4 regions of the Escherichia fergusonii ATCC 35469 genome follow, and region 1 is predicted to be linked to each of the others. Evidence: predicted binding sites of a transcription regulator. Region 1 holds the regulator's gene; each other region holds the start of a gene.
The links. Region 1 encodes Fur, which represses iron uptake genes when iron is present. Its sites were predicted from a motif close to ATAATAATGAGAACNACTATCAA; they were not measured.

Region 2: the regulator Fur is predicted to act here: its motif matches at 2,726-2,748, upstream of bfd (bacterioferritin-associated ferredoxin).
Region 3: the regulator Fur is predicted to act here: its motif matches at 1,360-1,382, upstream of efeU (iron uptake transporter permease EfeU).
Region 4: the regulator Fur is predicted to act here: its motif matches at 1,091-1,113, upstream of feoA (ferrous iron transporter A).

What each region holds. Positions count from the first base shown of each region.
Region 1 is NC_011740.1:2,486,842-2,491,038, forward strand. Features, by position in the region: gene ybfF (esterase) at 1-390, shown strand, start outside; gene ybfE (LexA regulated protein) at 530-823, shown strand; gene fldA (flavodoxin FldA) at 963-1,493, shown strand; gene uof (fur leader peptide) at 1,703-1,789, shown strand; gene fur (ferric iron uptake transcriptional regulator) at 1,782-2,228, shown strand; gene chiQ (ChiQ/YbfN family lipoprotein) at 2,312-2,638, opposite strand; gene chiP (chitoporin ChiP) at 2,688-4,094, opposite strand.
Region 2 is NC_011740.1:3,368,257-3,372,453, forward strand. Features, by position in the region: gene rplD (50S ribosomal protein L4) at 1-122, opposite strand, end outside; gene rplC (50S ribosomal protein L3) at 133-762, opposite strand; gene rpsJ (30S ribosomal protein S10) at 795-1,106, opposite strand; gene EFER_RS16620 (prepilin peptidase) at 1,485-1,958, shown strand; gene bfr (bacterioferritin) at 1,948-2,424, opposite strand; gene bfd (bacterioferritin-associated ferredoxin) at 2,497-2,691, opposite strand; gene tuf (elongation factor Tu) at 2,874-4,058, opposite strand; gene fusA (elongation factor G) at 4,129-4,197, opposite strand, start outside.
Region 3 is NC_011740.1:1,959,981-1,964,177, reverse strand. Features, by position in the region: gene putP (sodium/proline symporter PutP) at 1-1,220, shown strand, start outside; gene efeU (iron uptake transporter permease EfeU) at 1,440-2,270, shown strand; gene efeO (iron uptake system protein EfeO) at 2,328-3,455, shown strand; gene efeB (iron uptake transporter deferrochelatase/peroxidase subunit) at 3,461-4,197, shown strand, end outside.
Region 4 is NC_011740.1:3,434,030-3,438,226, forward strand. Features, by position in the region: gene EFER_RS16955 (Tex family protein) at 1-788, shown strand, start outside; gene feoA (ferrous iron transporter A) at 1,225-1,452, shown strand; gene feoB (Fe(2+) transporter permease subunit FeoB) at 1,469-3,790, shown strand; gene feoC ([Fe-S]-dependent transcriptional repressor FeoC) at 3,790-4,026, shown strand.

The DNA of each region.
Region 1 (4,197 bases):
GAAATTTTCGCGGCTATCAACGCAGTCAGTGAATCCGACGCGCAAACTCGCCAGCAAGCAGCGGCAGTAATGCGCCAGCATCTTAATGAAGAAGGGGTGATTCAGTTTCTGTTGAAATCTTTTGTTGACGGGGAGTGGCGCTTTAACGTGCCGGTATTGTGGGATCAGTATCCGCATATTGTGGGGTGGGAGAAAATCCCGGCATGGGATCACCCTGCCCTGTTTATCCCTGGTGGCAATTCTCCGTATGTTAGCGAGCAGTATCGTGATGATTTACTGACACAATTTCCACAGGCACGAGCGCATGTGATTGCTGGCGCGGGTCACTGGGTCCATGCTGAAAAACCGGATGCGGTATTACGCGCTATCCGTCGCTATCTCAATGATTAACGTAACTGATTAAAAACCCAGCGTCCGCGTCGCTTTCCACGCGTGGGCGTTGGCGTGACTCATCGCGCTGATGTATTATGGCGCGCTATCCATCCGGGCAGGCGCCTGGCTGATTGTTTCCCCCGAAGTCACCAAGATCATGGCCAAAGAACAAACGGACCGTACGACATTAGATCTGTTCGCGCACGAGCGTCGACCGGGACGACCGAAAACTAATCCGCTTTCGCGCGATGAACAGCTGCGTATTAATAAACGCAACCAGCTAAAACGCGACAAAGTACGTGGCCTTAAGCGTGTCGAACTGAAGCTGAACGCGGAAGCTGTCGAGGCGCTGAACGAGCTGGCGGAATCGCGCAATATGAGCCGTAGCGAACTGATCGAAGAGATGTTAATGCAGCAACTGGCGGCGCTGCGTAGTCAGGGCATCGTTTAAATTTCCACTTTCATGTAGCACAGTGTGCAGTCCTGCTCGTTTGCTGATTCCGCAAGACTGCCTGTTCTGCTATGATTGCCTTTATCCGTGGGCAATTTTCCACCCCCATTTCAATAAGTTTCAAGAGGTTATTTCACTCATGGCTATCACTGGCATCTTTTTCGGTAGCGACACCGGTAATACCGAAAATATCGCAAAAATGATTCAAAAACAGCTTGGTAAAGACGTTGCCGATGTCCATGACATTGCAAAAAGCAGCAAAGAAGATCTGGAAGCTTATGACATTCTGCTGCTGGGCATCCCGACCTGGTATTACGGCGAAGCACAGTGTGACTGGGATGACTTCTTCCCGACTCTCGAAGAAATTGATTTTAATGGTAAACTGGTTGCGCTGTTTGGTTGTGGCGACCAGGAAGATTACGCTGAATACTTCTGTGACGCATTGGGTACCATCCGCGACATCATTGAACCGCGCGGCGCAACTATCGTTGGTCACTGGCCAACTGCGGGCTACCATTTCGAAGCATCAAAAGGTCTGGCAGATGACGACCACTTTGTCGGTCTGGCTATCGACGAAGACCGTCAGCCGGAACTGACCGCTGAACGTGTAGAAAAATGGGTTAAACAGATTTCTGAAGAATTGCATCTCGACGAAATTCTCAATGCCTGACGTAATACGGCGTAGACTCGTGTCTACGCCGTATTAATAGATAATGCCAATCAAAATAATTGCTACAAATTTGTAACTTTTGCCGTTGTACCTGTACAATGTCCCGGTGTTCAAGTGGCCTTGCCATTGTAAATGTAAGCTGAGCCACGTTTTTATTAACAATATTTGCCAGGGACTTGTGGTTTTCATTTAGGCGTGGCAATTCTATAATGATACGCATTATCTCAAGAGCAAATTCTGTCACTTCTTCTAATGAAGTGAACCGCTTAGTAACAGGACAGATTCCGCATGACTGATAACAATACCGCCCTAAAGAAAGCTGGCCTGAAAGTAACGCTTCCTCGTTTAAAAATCCTGGAAGTTCTTCAGGAGCCGGACAACCATCACGTCAGTGCGGAAGATTTATACAAACGTCTGATCGATATGGGTGAAGAAATTGGTCTGGCTACGGTTTATCGCGTACTGAACCAGTTTGACGACGCTGGTATCGTCACCCGCCACAATTTTGAAGGCGGTAAATCCGTATTTGAACTGACACAGCAACATCACCACGATCACCTGATCTGCCTCGACTGCGGTAAGGTTATCGAATTTAGTGATGATTCCATCGAAGCGCGTCAGCGTGAAATCGCCGCAAAACATGGCATTCGGCTGACTAACCATAGTCTCTATCTTTACGGCCACTGTGCCGAAGGCGATTGCCGCGAAGATGAGCACGCACACGAAGGCAAATAAGCCCGCCTGAACGAGAAAAGCCAACCTGCGGGTTGGCTTTTTTATACAAGGGACATAAGAAAAGCGAGAGTTACAGCTCTCACTTATTTGTTATTGCTGCGAATTTCCTGCCAGACCTTATCACAATCGGTTTTCACCGCCTGGTCATTACCGGTTTGCGTTGCCTGAATGCACTGCTGATAATCCAGCACACGGACACTTTCCTGCTCGGCAAATTGCTGATGTTGTTTCTCTTTCTTCAGCACGTTTAACACGCTCTGACAGGCTTCAATTTTTTCCGGCGAACCTTGCGCGGTGTTGATACAGGCGCTGTAAGCTTCTTTTAGACGGCTGTCTTCCTGTGACGCGGTGGATTGTGCACAAGCCACCAGCCCCGATGCCACCATGGCGATGAGAATCAGTTTTTTCATAGCAAACTCCTCAAATGTGCGGCAGGCACAAAACCTGCCGCGTCGGGCATCAGAAGATGGTGAATGGTGCGATTACCATAAATTTCACGTCGCGCTCATCCTGGAAGATGTTACCGTAACCACCGCCCCAGCTTGGGATGTCGGAGTGGTTGTCGTATTCGGTAAAGTGCAGTTTGAACATCGTGCCTTTAGCACGACCGTCCTGAATGGTGTAGACCGCATCCAGGCTGTATGCAGACTCTTCAATAGTCCGGTTTTTGTCGTAGTACGCATCCGGATTGCTCTGCCAGGTAGCGGGTTTAGCATCCCATGCGTAAACGTAGGAAGCGCCGATGGCGAAGCCTGGAAGATTCCAGTTTTTCAGGTCATACATCGCACCGAAGAAGACCGCTTTTTCGCCGTTGGCGTTAAAGTCAGAACGGTTATCCCACCAGATATCCAGGCGACCGTTCGAGGAAGCGTAGGTTGGAGTCATACGTTGCAGGAAGTATCCCTGCTGGCCGTCGGCTTTAACCCAGGTGCCTTCCAGACGCAAATCCACTACGTCAGCCGCCCGGTAACCAAAGGTCAACGCTTGCAGCCAGGCGGTGCCGTCATAAAGATCGTTGACGCTGCGATCGTCAACTTTATCGCGCGTACCATAGAACTGGTAGCTGGTGGTTAACGGGCTACCGGCGATATCAAATTTGTAGCTGGCTTTGGCAAAATATTGATCGATATACCCTTCTGCCTGACCAAATGCCGCTTCCAGTACAAAGTTATTTTTGAAGTCGTACTTCGCACCGATGGAGTGCAGATAATCAACGTTGGTGGTTTTATCGTTCTGATAAAACTCATCCATTTCCAGATGCCACGGCGCTTTATATTCGTTGGTCCACATGTAGGAGAAACTCAACGCACCAGCATCGCCGTAATCAAAATTCGCCCCCGCTTCCGCCCCCTGATAAGTACCCGGCATAAAGCTCCAGTGCGGCGCTAACAGCGTCTGACCGGTTGGCTGAATATAACCTGCCCGCGCCCACACCGGACCGTATTTAAATTTAGCCGCTGCTTTATACAGGCTTATACCGCTTTTATCGCCGGACCAGTCTTCGTCATAAGCTTTATTACTTTTCGAAAACGCGATTTCGTTCGGGTGGGAGCTGTCGCCGTTTTCCGCCATTTCAATCGCCGTAAACGCGGCAATATCAAGGCCGAACATATCAGCAGCATAACCAGACTGAAAATCGAGGTTGGCATTCCAGGTGGAGTGAGAAAGGTTAGTTTTGTATTTGTCGCCGTCGGTAACGTCTTTACGGTCGCGTTCACGCTGCCAGTAATAGATACCGCCGGTTAAGGTTGAATCGTCGATGAATCCTTCGGCGCGAGCCTCCGGCATTGCCATAAAGCCCGACATTGCTGTAACACCGGCGATAGCCAGCGCCAGCGTACTACGTTTGCCACTAAACGTACGCATGGGTTAATCCTCTTTGACGTATAAATTGCTGCACCAAAGGTGAACAGCGAAAAAAAATAAAAATTAAAAAAGTAGCGTTGAGAAAAGTCTCGCTGACTACAGG
Region 2 (4,197 bases), 880 kb from region 1:
TGACGAGCACCAGCTGCATAAGCAACAACAACCTGGTGAACCAGCGCTTCGTTGAAATCACGACCGAAGGTAGTTTCGGAAACAGTCAGCGCGCTCTGCGCGTCTTTCAATACTAATTCCATTGCTATCTCCTTACGCCTTCACAGCTGGTTTAACGATCAGGTCGCTACCGGTTGCACCCGGGACAGCACCTTTAACCAGCAGCAGGTTGCGCTCAGCGTCAACGCGTACTACGTCAAGGCTCTGAACGGTTACACGTTCGTTACCCATCTGACCTGCCATTTTCTTGCCTTTGAACACTTTGCCCGGAGTCTGGTTCTGACCGATAGAACCCGGAACGCGGTGAGACAAGGAGTTACCGTGAGTAGCGTCCTGGGTACGGAAGTTCCAGCGCTTAACGGTACCTGCGAAACCTTTACCTTTAGAGGTGCCAGTTACGTCAACTTTTTTAACGTCAGCAAACAGTTCAACGCTAATGCTCTGACCTACAGTGAACTCTTCGCCTTCAGCCAGGCGGAATTCCCACAGACCACGGCCAGCTTCTACGCCAGCTTTAGCGAAGTGGCCAGCTTCAGGTTTGGTCACACGGTTTGCTTTTTTAGCACCGGTGGTAACCTGGATAGCACGGTAGCCATCGTTAGCCAGGTCTTTAACCTGAGTAACGCGGTTTGCTTCAACTTCGATTACGGTTACTGGGATAGAAACGCCATCTTCTGTGAAGATACGGGTCATACCCACTTTCTTACCGACTAAACCAATCATTGTTTCAACCTCTCAATCGCTCAATGACCTGATTAACCCAGGCTGATCTGCACGTCTACACCGGCAGCCAGATCCAGACGCATCAGAGCATCAACGGTTTTCTCGGTTGGCTCAACGATGTCAACCAGACGCTTGTGAGTGCGGATTTCGTACTGATCGCGCGCATCTTTATTGACGTGCGGAGAGATCAGAACGGTAAAGCGCTCTTTGCGGGTCGGCAGCGGGATCGGACCACGAACCTGCGCACCAGTGCGCTTGGCAGTCTCGACGATTTCCGCAGTTGATTGATCGATCAGACGATGATCAAACGCTTTCAGGCGGATACGGATTCTTTGGTTCTGCATGAGACCAGAGCTCCAATTATTTTATAAACGAAAATGATTACTCCTCAGACCCATTACGATTGATGGGAGAGTGTAACCGTTCTTACGTAGCTCCCCGATTGGGAGCATTGTTAGGTAGTCAAATTCGACTATCTGAGGTTCAGATTGAACCTGCTGTCAACTACGACAAGCTCGCGCATTATACGCAAATCTCAGCATCACGCAAGTATCGCGTAGAAATTAATCGTGATGAGGGGATTGCGAGCAGCATTCCACGAAATTTGTAAGGTTGTGAAGATAGCGTTTTTCACCGGAACCAGGTTAACAAAGCCGCGATTTCTCTGTTGCTGAGTATCAGGAATTATTCGATGGTGCTACTCCAATTACAGAGGATGTTTTATGGACGCTACCCTTCCCTTTCTGACTTTGTACGCTTGTTTAACAGCCCTACTTTTTTTCTGGGATGCAAAGCATGGCTTGTTACCTGACAGATTTACGTGCCCATTACTCTGGTCAGGTCTTATGTTCTATCAAATTTGTCATCCTGACAATTTAGCCGATGCGTTATGGGGGGCGATTATTGGTTACGGCACATTCGCAGTCATTTACTGGGGATATCGCATACTGCGTCATAAAGAAGGATTAGGTTATGGCGATGTGAAGTTTCTCGCGGCCCTTGGCGCCTGGCATACATGGGCATTCCTGCCACGGCTGGTTTTCCTTGCTGCTTCATTCGCTTGCGGAGCCGTAGTTATTGGTCTGCTTATGAGAGGAAAAGAATCATTAAAAAACCCGCTGCCTTTTGGACCATACCTGGCGACTGCGGGTTTCGTTGTAGGTTGGGACAGCCTGCTTTCTGAATTTAATCTTTAACTTTGATTTGTGATTGCAGGTAATTTTGCAGGCCAATTTTGCCAATGAGATCTAACTCTGTTTCGAGCCAGTCGATATGCCCTTCTTCATCAGCAAGGATCTCGATCATCATATCGCGGCTAACATAGTCATGAACGCTGTCGGCATAAGCGATAGCCTCACGGAGATCCTTCGCACCTTCCAGCTCTAATCGCAGGTCGGATTGCAACATCTCGTCGACATCTTCACCAATCCCCAGTTTGCCTAAATCCTGTAAGTTAGGAATCCCTTCTAAGAACAAAATACGCTCGATATATTTATCGGCGTGTTTCATCTCATCGATAGATTCATGGTACTCGACGTCATTAAGGCGCATCAGACCCCAGTTTTTAAACATCCGGGCATGAAGAAAATACTGATTGATCGCGACAAGCTCATTTCCCAATAGTTTATTGAGATAATTTATGATTTTAACATCACCTTTCATTTTATAGTCCCTCCGCTTCCACTATTAGAGCGTAGATGGGGCTAGCGGGATGTCAAAAAATAAGCGTGATCTTCAGGCAATCTCTTTAAATTCTGGCATCTGCATCAACTCGTCCTGCATCACTTCGCGTGCGGCGCGAATGCACTTACCGCATTGATTTCCTACAGGAATAAACTTGCGTAATTGTTGGAAAGACTGAGGATGAAACTGACGAACTGCCTGGCGAATTTTTTTGTCACTTACACCATTACACAAACAAACGTACATGATTACTCCCGTTCAAAATCTGCGCAAAGTGTAAATGAGAATAGTTATGATTACAATAGCACAGTTTTATTTGCGCCACAGTTCAGCGTGCCAAATTACGACTAAATATTTCGAACTCAAATTACGGGCAGCAAAAAGGGCGCCGAAGCGCCCTTTTTAATTCGAAACTAATTAACGTGTAATTAGCCCAGAACTTTAGCAACAACGCCCGCACCAACGGTACGGCCGCCTTCACGGATTGCGAAACGCAGACCGTCGTCCATCGCGATCGGGTGGATCAGGGTAACAACCATTTTGATGTTGTCGCCCGGCATTACCATCTCTACGCCTTCCGGCAGTTCGATGGTACCAGTCACGTCAGTAGTACGGAAGTAGAACTGCGGACGGTAGCCTTTGAAGAACGGAGTATGACGGCCGCCTTCATCTTTGGACAGAATGTACACTTCAGATTCGAACTTGGTGTGCGGTTTGATGGTGCCCGGCTTAGCCAGTACCTGACCACGTTCGATTTCTTCACGTTTGATACCACGCAGCAGAACACCTACGTTCTCACCAGCACGGCCTTCGTCCAGCAGTTTGCGGAACATTTCAACGCCAGTACAGGTAGACTTCTGAGTCTCTTTGATACCAACGATTTCAACTTCTTCACCAACTTTGATGATACCGCGTTCTACACGACCGGTAACAACGGTACCACGACCGGAGATGGAGAACACGTCTTCGATCGGCAGCAGGAACGGCTTGTCAATCGCACGCTCTGGTTCCGGAATGTAAGAATCCAGGAAGCCAGCCAGTTCCAGGATTTTCGCTTCCCACTCTGCGTCGCCTTCCAGCGCTTTCAGAGCAGAACCACGAACGATCGGAGTGTCGTCGCCCGGGAAGTCGTACTGAGACAGAAGTTCACGAACTTCCATTTCAACCAGTTCCAGCAGCTCTTCGTCATCAACCATGTCGCATTTGTTCAGGAACACGATGATGTACGGAACGCCTACCTGACGACCCAGCAGGATGTGCTCACGAGTCTGCGGCATCGGGCCGTCAGTCGCAGCAACTACCAGGATCGCGCCGTCCATCTGAGCAGCACCGGTGATCATGTTTTTAACATAGTCGGCGTGCCCCGGGCAGTCTACGTGTGCGTAGTGACGGGTCGGGGTGTCATATTCAACGTGAGAAGTGTTGATGGTGATACCACGAGCTTTTTCTTCCGGCGCGTTATCGATCTGGTCGAATGCACGAGCAGCACCGCCGTAGGTTTTAGCCAGTACGGTGGTGATTGCAGCGGTCAGAGTAGTTTTACCGTGGTCAACGTGGCCGATAGTACCAACGTTAACGTGCGGTTTTGTACGTTCAAATTTTTCTTTAGACACGGCTATATTCCTTACTATAGTGCTCTCCCCTTCAGGAGAGAGCACGGGACTTTGGTATTAACCCTTAGGCTTATTTACCACGGGCTTCAATTACGGCCTGAGCAACGTTACTCGGCGCTTCATCATACTTCAGGAATTC
Region 3 (4,197 bases), 530 kb from region 1:
TGCGTGTGCATACCGAATACAACAATAACGCCTTAACATTGCCGGATTATTTCACCGGGCGCTTTGAAGATAAAAGCCGTATTTTGCGTATTATCTCCGCGCTGGTGATTTTGCTGTTCTTCACCATTTATTGCGCTTCGGGCATCGTGGCAGGCGCGCGTCTGTTTGAAAGTACCTTTGGCATGAGCTACGAAACGGCTCTGTGGGCGGGCGCTGCGGCGACGATCCTTTACACCTTTATTGGCGGTTTCCTCGCGGTGAGCTGGACTGACACTGTACAGGCCAGCCTGATGATTTTTGCCCTGATCCTGACGCCGGTTATCGTGATCATTAGCGTCGGTGGGTTTGGCGACTCGCTGGAAGTGATCAAACAAAAGAGCATTGAAAACGTGGATATGCTCAAAGGATTGAATTTTGTCGCCATTATCTCGCTGATGGGCTGGGGGCTGGGTTACTTCGGTCAGCCGCATATTCTGGCGCGTTTTATGGCGGCGGATTCTCACTATAGTATTGTCCATGCGCGTCGTATCAGCATGACCTGGATGATCCTCTGTCTGGCAGGCGCGGTGGCGGTCGGTTTCTTCGGCATTGCATACTTTAACAATAATCCAGCGGTTGCCGGTGCGGTAAACCAGAACTCTGAGCGCGTGTTTATCGAACTGGCACAAATATTGTTTAACCCGTGGATTGCCGGGATTCTGTTGTCGGCGATTCTGGCGGCGGTGATGTCGACGTTAAGTTGCCAGCTGCTGGTGTGCTCCAGTGCGATTACCGAAGATCTATACAAAGCATTTCTGCGTAAACATGCCAGCCAGAAAGAACTGGTGTGGGTAGGGCGTGTGATGGTGTTGGTGGTGGCGCTGGTGGCAATTGCGCTGGCGGCGAATCCGGAAAACCGTGTGCTGGGCTTAGTAAGCTACGCGTGGGCAGGCTTCGGTGCGGCGTTTGGTCCGGTGGTGCTGTTCTCAGTGATGTGGTCACGCATGACGCGTAACGGTGCACTGGCGGGGATGATCATTGGCGCGCTGACGGTTATTGTCTGGAAACAGTTCGGCTGGCTGGGTCTGTACGAAATTATTCCGGGCTTTATCTTCGGTAGCATTGGGATTGTGGTGTTTAGTTTACTGGGTAAAGCACCGTCAGCGGCAATGCAAAAACGCTTTGCTGACGCCGATGCGCACTATCATTCAGCGCCGCCGTCACGGTTGCAGGAAGAGTAAGGGAAGGCGTTTTCCCGAAAATCCTACGCCATAATCAGAAGCAGGCAGAGGGCAATCAGTGATTGCCCTCTGCGTTTTTCCTCAAAATATTTTTACATTTCCTCATCATTATCACTACATTCCGCTTGTGTTTTTCTTCAGCGTAATGATAATCGCTATCACTGCGATTTACTTTTCTTTGCATAGATTGACTCAGAAAAACGTTTAAGGGTGGGTGGCATGTTTGTTCCGTTTCTCATTATGTTGCGCGAAGGACTTGAAGCCGCGCTGATTGTCAGCCTGATTGCCAGCTATCTTAATCGTACCCAGCGAGGTCGATGGATTGGTGTCATGTGGATTGGCGTGTTTCTAGCCGCTGCGTTGTGCCTGGGGCTGGGTATCTTCATTAATGAAACCACCGGCGAATTTCCGCAAAAAGAGCAGGAATTGTTCGAAGGTATCGTGGCGGTGATTGCCGTGGTGATCCTCACCTGGATGGTTTTCTGGATGCGTAAAGTGTCGCGCAACGTCAAAGTGCAACTGGAACAGGCAGTCGATAGCGCATTGCAGCGTGGGAATCATCATGGCTGGGCGCTGGTGATGATGGTCTTTTTTGCCGTTGCAAGGGAAGGACTGGAGTCGGTCTTTTTCCTGCTGGCGGCGTTTCAACAAGATGTCGGGATCTGGCCTCCGCTGGGTGCAATGCTCGGTCTTGCTACAGCCGTGGTGCTCGGCTTCCTGCTCTACTGGGGCGGTATTCGCCTCAATCTTGGCGCGTTTTTTAAATGGACCAGCCTGTTTATTCTCTTCGTCGCCGCAGGTCTGGCGGCAGGTGCTATTCGCGCGTTTCATGAAGCCGGGCTGTGGAACCACTTTCAGGAAATCGCCTTCGATATGAGCGCGGTGCTCTCAACTCACTCGCTGTTCGGTACGCTGATGGAAGGTATCTTTGGTTATCAGGAAGCGCCGAGCGTCAGCGAAGTCGCCGTCTGGTTTATTTATCTCATCCCGGCGCTGGTGGCATTTGCTCTGCCGCCGCGCGCAGGGGCGACAGCGTCTCGCTCCGCGTAACGAAAATGACGCAAACTCTTGCTTAGTTACAACATACTTTAAAGGGATAGTCTCGTCATGACCATTAACTTCCGCCATAGTGCACTGCAATTAAGCGTGGCTGCGCTGTTCTCCTCTGCTTTTATGGCTAACGCTGCTGATGTTCCGCAGGTCAAAGTGACCGTGACGGATAAACAGTGCGAACCGATGACCATTACGGTTAACGCCGGGAAAACACAGTTCATTATTCAGAACCACAGCCAGAAGGCGCTGGAGTGGGAGATCCTCAAAGGCGTGATGGTGGTGGAAGAGCGGGAAAATATCGCCCCTGGTTTTAGCCAGAAAATGACGGCGAATTTACAGCCAGGCGAATACGATATGACCTGCGGTCTGCTGACTAACCCGAAAGGGAAGTTGATCGTCAAAGGTGAAGCAACGGCGGATGCGGCGCAGAGCGATGCGCTGTTAAGTCTTGGTGGTGCAATTACTGCATATAAAGCGTATGTCATGGCGGAAACCACGCAGCTGGTGACCGACACCAAAGCCTTTACCGACGCTATTAAAGCAGGCGATATCGAAAAAGCGAAAGCACTGTATGCACCGACGCGCCAGCACTATGAGCGCATTGAACCGATTGCTGAGCTGTTCTCTGATCTGGATGGTAGCATTGACGCCCGTGAAGATGATTACGAGCAAAAAGCCGGCGATCCGAAATTCACCGGTTTCCACCGTCTGGAAAAAGCATTGTTTGGCGACAACACTACCAAAGGAATGGATCAGTACGCTGACCAGCTTTATACCGATGTGGTCGATTTGCAAAAACGCATCAGTGAACTGGCTTTCCCTCCTTCAAAAGTGGTCGGCGGTGCAGCCGGACTGATTGAGGAAGTGGCAGCCAGCAAAATCAGCGGTGAAGAAGATCGCTACAGCCACACCGATCTGTGGGACTTCCAGGCTAACGTTGAAGGCTCGCAGAAAATTGTCGATCTGCTGCGTTCGCAACTGCAAAAAGCCAACCCGGAACTGCTGGCAAAAGTCGATGCCAACTTCAAAAAGGTTGATACCATTCTGGCGAAATACCGTACTAAAGACGGTTTTGAAACCTACGACAAATTGACCGATGCCGATCGTAATGCGCTGAAAGGGCCGATTACTGCGCTGGCGGAAGATCTGGCGCAACTTCGCGGTGTGCTGGGGCTGGATTAAGCGTTATGCAGTATGAAGATGAAAACGGTGTGAATGAACCGTCACGCCGACGTTTACTGAAAGGGATTGGCGCGCTGGCACTGGCGGGAAGTTGCCCGGTAGCGCATGCGCAAAAACCACTAAGTGCGCCGGGGACGCTTTCACCGGATGCGCGCAGTGAAGCGCAGCCGTTTTATGGCGAACATCAGGCAGGGATCCTGACGCCACAACAGGCCGCAATGATGCTGGTGGCGTTTGATGTGCTTGCCAGCGATAAAGCTGATCTTGAGCGATTGTTTCGCTTGTTGACTCAGCGTTTTGCTTTTCTGACTCAGGGCGGAGCGGCACCAGAAACGCCAAATCCACGCCTGCCACCACGCGATTCCGGCATTCTTGGCGGCTACATTGCGCCCGATAATCTCACCATCACGTTATCGGTGGGCCACTCATTGTTTGATGAGCGTTTTGGCCTTGCGCAGCAGATGCCGAAAAAGTTGCAGAAGATGACACGTTTCCCTAACGACTCGCTTGATGCGGCGTTATGTCATGGTGATGTGTTGCTACAGATTTGCGCCAATACCCAGGACACGGTGATCCATGCACTGCGCGATATCATTAAACACACGCCGGATTTGCTCAGTGTGCGCTGGAAGCGGGAAGGGTTTATTTCTGATCACGCGGCGCGCAGTAAAGGCAAAGAGACGCCGATAAATTTGCTGGGCTTTAAAGACGGCACCGCCAATCCCGATAGCCAGAATGCGAA
Region 4 (4,197 bases), 950 kb from region 1:
TGACGCGCATGATGGCGCAAAACATCGTGGCCTGGCGCGATGAGAACGGTCAGTTCCAGAACCGTCAGCAACTGCTGAAAGTCAGCCGTGTGGGGCCGAAAGCCTTCGAGCAGTGCGCGGGCTTCCTGCGGATTAACAACGGCGATAACCCGCTGGACGCCTCTACCGTTCACCCGGAAGCCTATCCGGTGGTGGAACGCATTCTGGCAGCAACACAGCAGGCACTGAAAGATCTGATGGGTAACAGCAGCGAGCTGCGTAACCTGAAAGCGTCTGACTTTACTGATGAGAAATTCGGTGTGCCGACAGTAACTGACATCATCAAAGAGCTGGAAAAACCAGGTCGCGATCCGCGTCCGGAATTTAAAACCGCCCAGTTTGCCGATGGCGTCGAGACAATGAACGACCTGCAACCGGGGATGATCCTCGAAGGTGCGGTGACCAACGTCACCAACTTTGGCGCGTTTGTCGATATTGGCGTGCATCAGGACGGCCTGGTTCACATCTCTTCATTGTCGAACAAGTTTGTGGAAGATCCGCATACCGTGGTGAAAGCGGGCGACATTGTGAAGGTGAAAGTGCTGGAAGTGGATCTTCAGCGTAAACGTATCGCCCTGACTATGCGTCTGGACGAGCAGCCTGGCGAAACCAACGCCCGTCGCAGCGGCGGTAATGAACGTTCACAAAACAACCGCCCGGCAGCCAAACCACGCGGTCGTGAAGCGCAGCCTACCGGTAACAGCGCGATGATGGATGCGCTGGCGGCGGCAATGGGCAAAAAACGTTAAACGCCCTGATTAGCCCCTAAACCTGCGCGATAAGGCGTTCACGCCGCATCTGGCAACGAACGCCTAACGAGACATAAAAGTGCCGGAGAATATCTCCGGCCTTTTTATTCCACAGCGAAACTCACAATATATTCCGGCAATATTTATCATCACATTAACAATTAAAACTTTAATCAAACATTAACCTGTCCTAATAATTCATCATCCAAATTATATTTTGCTCCGATATAACCTTGAGCCACATCAACATTCACGCAGATTATTATCTAAACCAACATTCGCACACATTTTAAGTATTGCTGATAGAAACCATTCTCATTATCATTGTGCTGTTGATTATTTAATCTCTCCTTCGTTGGCGAATCATCTGGTCTCATGTCGCTGTCAAACGCCCCATGAGGTAGTTATCCAGTTTGTGAGAAACAAGTAGGCACCTATGCAATACACTCCAGATACTACGTGGAAAATTACCGGCTTTGCCCGTGAAATCAGCCCGGCATATCGCCAAAAACTGCTTTCTCTGGGTATGTTGCCAGGCTCTTCTTTTAATGTGGTGCGCGTTGCTCCACTCGGCGATCCCATTCATATCGAAACCCGTCGTGTAAGCCTGGTATTACGCAAAAAAGATCTGGCCTTATTAGAAGTTGAAGCGGTTTCCTGTTAATACAGTGAGAACAACAATGAAAAAATTAACCATTGGCTTAATTGGTAATCCAAATTCTGGCAAGACAACGTTATTTAACCAGCTCACTGGTGCACGTCAGCGTGTAGGTAACTGGGCTGGCGTTACCGTCGAACGTAAAGAAGGGCAATTCTCCACCACCGATCATCAGGTCACGCTGGTGGACCTGCCCGGCACCTATTCTCTGACCACCATCTCATCGCAGACCTCGCTCGATGAGCAAATCGCCTGCCACTATATTTTGAGTGGTGACGCCGATCTGCTGATTAACGTGGTGGATGCGTCTAACCTTGAGCGTAACCTGTACCTGACACTGCAACTGCTGGAACTCGGCATTCCCTGCATCGTGGCGCTGAATATGCTCGACATTGCCGAGAAGCAAAATATTCGCATTGAAATTGATGCGCTGTCGGCACGTCTTGGCTGCCCGGTGATCCCGCTGGTATCAACCCGTGGTCGGGGTATTGAAGCGCTCAAGCTGGCGATTGACCGCTATAAAGCTAACGACAATGTGGAACTGGTGCATTACGCACAGCCGCTGCTCAACGAAGCAGATTCACTGGCAAAAGTGATGCCTTCCGACATCCCGCTGAAACAACGTCGCTGGCTGGGCCTGCAAATGCTGGAAGGCGATATCTACAGCCGCGCTTACGCCGGTGAAGCGTCGCAGCATCTTGATGCCGCCCTTACCCGTCTGCGTAATGAGATGGACGATCCGGCGCTACACATTGCCGATGCGCGTTACCAGTGTATTGCCGCCATTTGCGATGTGGTAAGCAACACCCTGACGGCAGAACCCAGCCGTTTCACCACTGCGGTAGATAAAATCGTGCTCAACCGTTTCCTCGGTCTGCCGATTTTCCTCTTTGTGATGTACCTGATGTTCCTGCTCGCTATCAACATCGGCGGGGCGTTACAACCGTTGTTTGACGTTGGTTCCGTAGCACTCTTTGTGCATGGTATTCAGTGGATTGGCTACACGCTCCACTTCCCGGACTGGCTGACTATCTTCCTTGCCCAGGGCCTGGGTGGCGGCATTAACACCGTTCTGCCACTGGTGCCGCAGATCGGTATGATGTACCTGTTCCTCTCCTTCCTTGAGGACTCCGGGTATATGGCGCGTGCGGCGTTTGTGATGGACCGCCTGATGCAGGCGCTGGGCTTGCCGGGGAAATCCTTTGTACCGCTGATTGTCGGTTTCGGTTGTAACGTACCGTCGGTAATGGGCGCACGTACGCTTGATGCACCGCGTGAGCGTCTGATGACCATTATGATGGCACCGTTTATGTCCTGCGGCGCGCGTCTGGCTATCTTCGCAGTATTTGCGGCTGCCTTCTTCGGGCAGAATGGCGCACTGGCGGTCTTCTCGCTGTATGTCATCGGTATTGTGATGGCGGTGCTGACTGGCCTGATGCTCAAGTACACCATCATGCGCGGTGAAGCGACGCCGTTTGTCATGGAGCTGCCGGTCTACCATGTACCACACGTTAAAAGCCTGATTATCCAGACCTGGCAGCGTCTGAAAGGCTTCGTTCTGCGTGCGGGTAAAGTGATTATCATCGTCAGCATTTTCCTGAGCGCATTCAACAGCTTCTCGCTGAGCGGGAAAATCGTCGATAACATCAACGACTCGGCACTGGCTTCCGTCAGCCGGGTGATCACCCCGGTCTTCAAGCCGATTGGCGTACATGAAGATAACTGGCAGGCAACTGTTGGCCTGTTTACAGGCGCAATGGCGAAAGAAGTGGTGGTGGGTACGCTCAACACCCTCTACACCGCAGAAAATATTCAGGACGAAGAGTTCAATCCGGCGGAATTTAACCTCGGTGAAGAGCTATTCAGCGCGGTAGATGAAACCTGGCAGAGCCTGAAAGACACCTTCAGTCTTAGCGTACTGATGAACCCCATTGAAGCGAGCAAAGGCGACGGTGAAATGGGTACCGGAGCGATGGGCGTGATGGATCAGAAATTTGGAAGCGCAGCAGCTGCTTACAGCTACCTGATTTTCGTTCTGCTGTATGTACCGTGTATCTCGGTGATGGGCGCTATCGCGCGTGAATCCAGCCGTGGCTGGATGGGCTTCTCCATCCTGTGGGGGCTAAATATCGCTTACTCGTTGGCAACATTGTTCTACCAGGTCGCCAGCTACAGCCAGCATCCAACCTACAGCCTGGTATGCATTCTGGCGGTTATCCTGTTTAACATCGTGGTTATCGGTTTGCTGCGTCGCGCGCGTAGCCGGGTCGATATCGAACTGCTGGCAACACGCAAATCGGTAAGCAGTTGCTGTGCAGCCAGCACCACTGGCGATTGCCACTAATGGCTTCACTTATTCAGGTGCGTGATTTGCTGGCGTTACGGGGCCGTATGGAAGCGGCCCAGATAAGCCAGACACTGAACACCCCGCAACCCATGATTAACGCCATGCTGCAACAGCTGGAAAGTATGGGCAAAGCCGTGCGAATTCAGGAAGAACCTGACGGCTGCCTCTCTGGCAGTTGTAAAAGCTGCCCGGAAGGCAAAGCCTGTCTGCGTGAGTGGTGGGCGTTACGTTAACCTTGTTTTACTACCTGTTTTGAAAGCCCGGTATGCGTTTGCAACCGGGCTTTTTTGCGTGCGGCTTTCCATAAAAATGCAACTCTTGCAGTACAACGTAAGTTCCTCTGAAAGCGTCTCGCAGAGATGAAAACTCGCTAATGCACAGGTGTGGAGTGGCGCGTAGAGTCG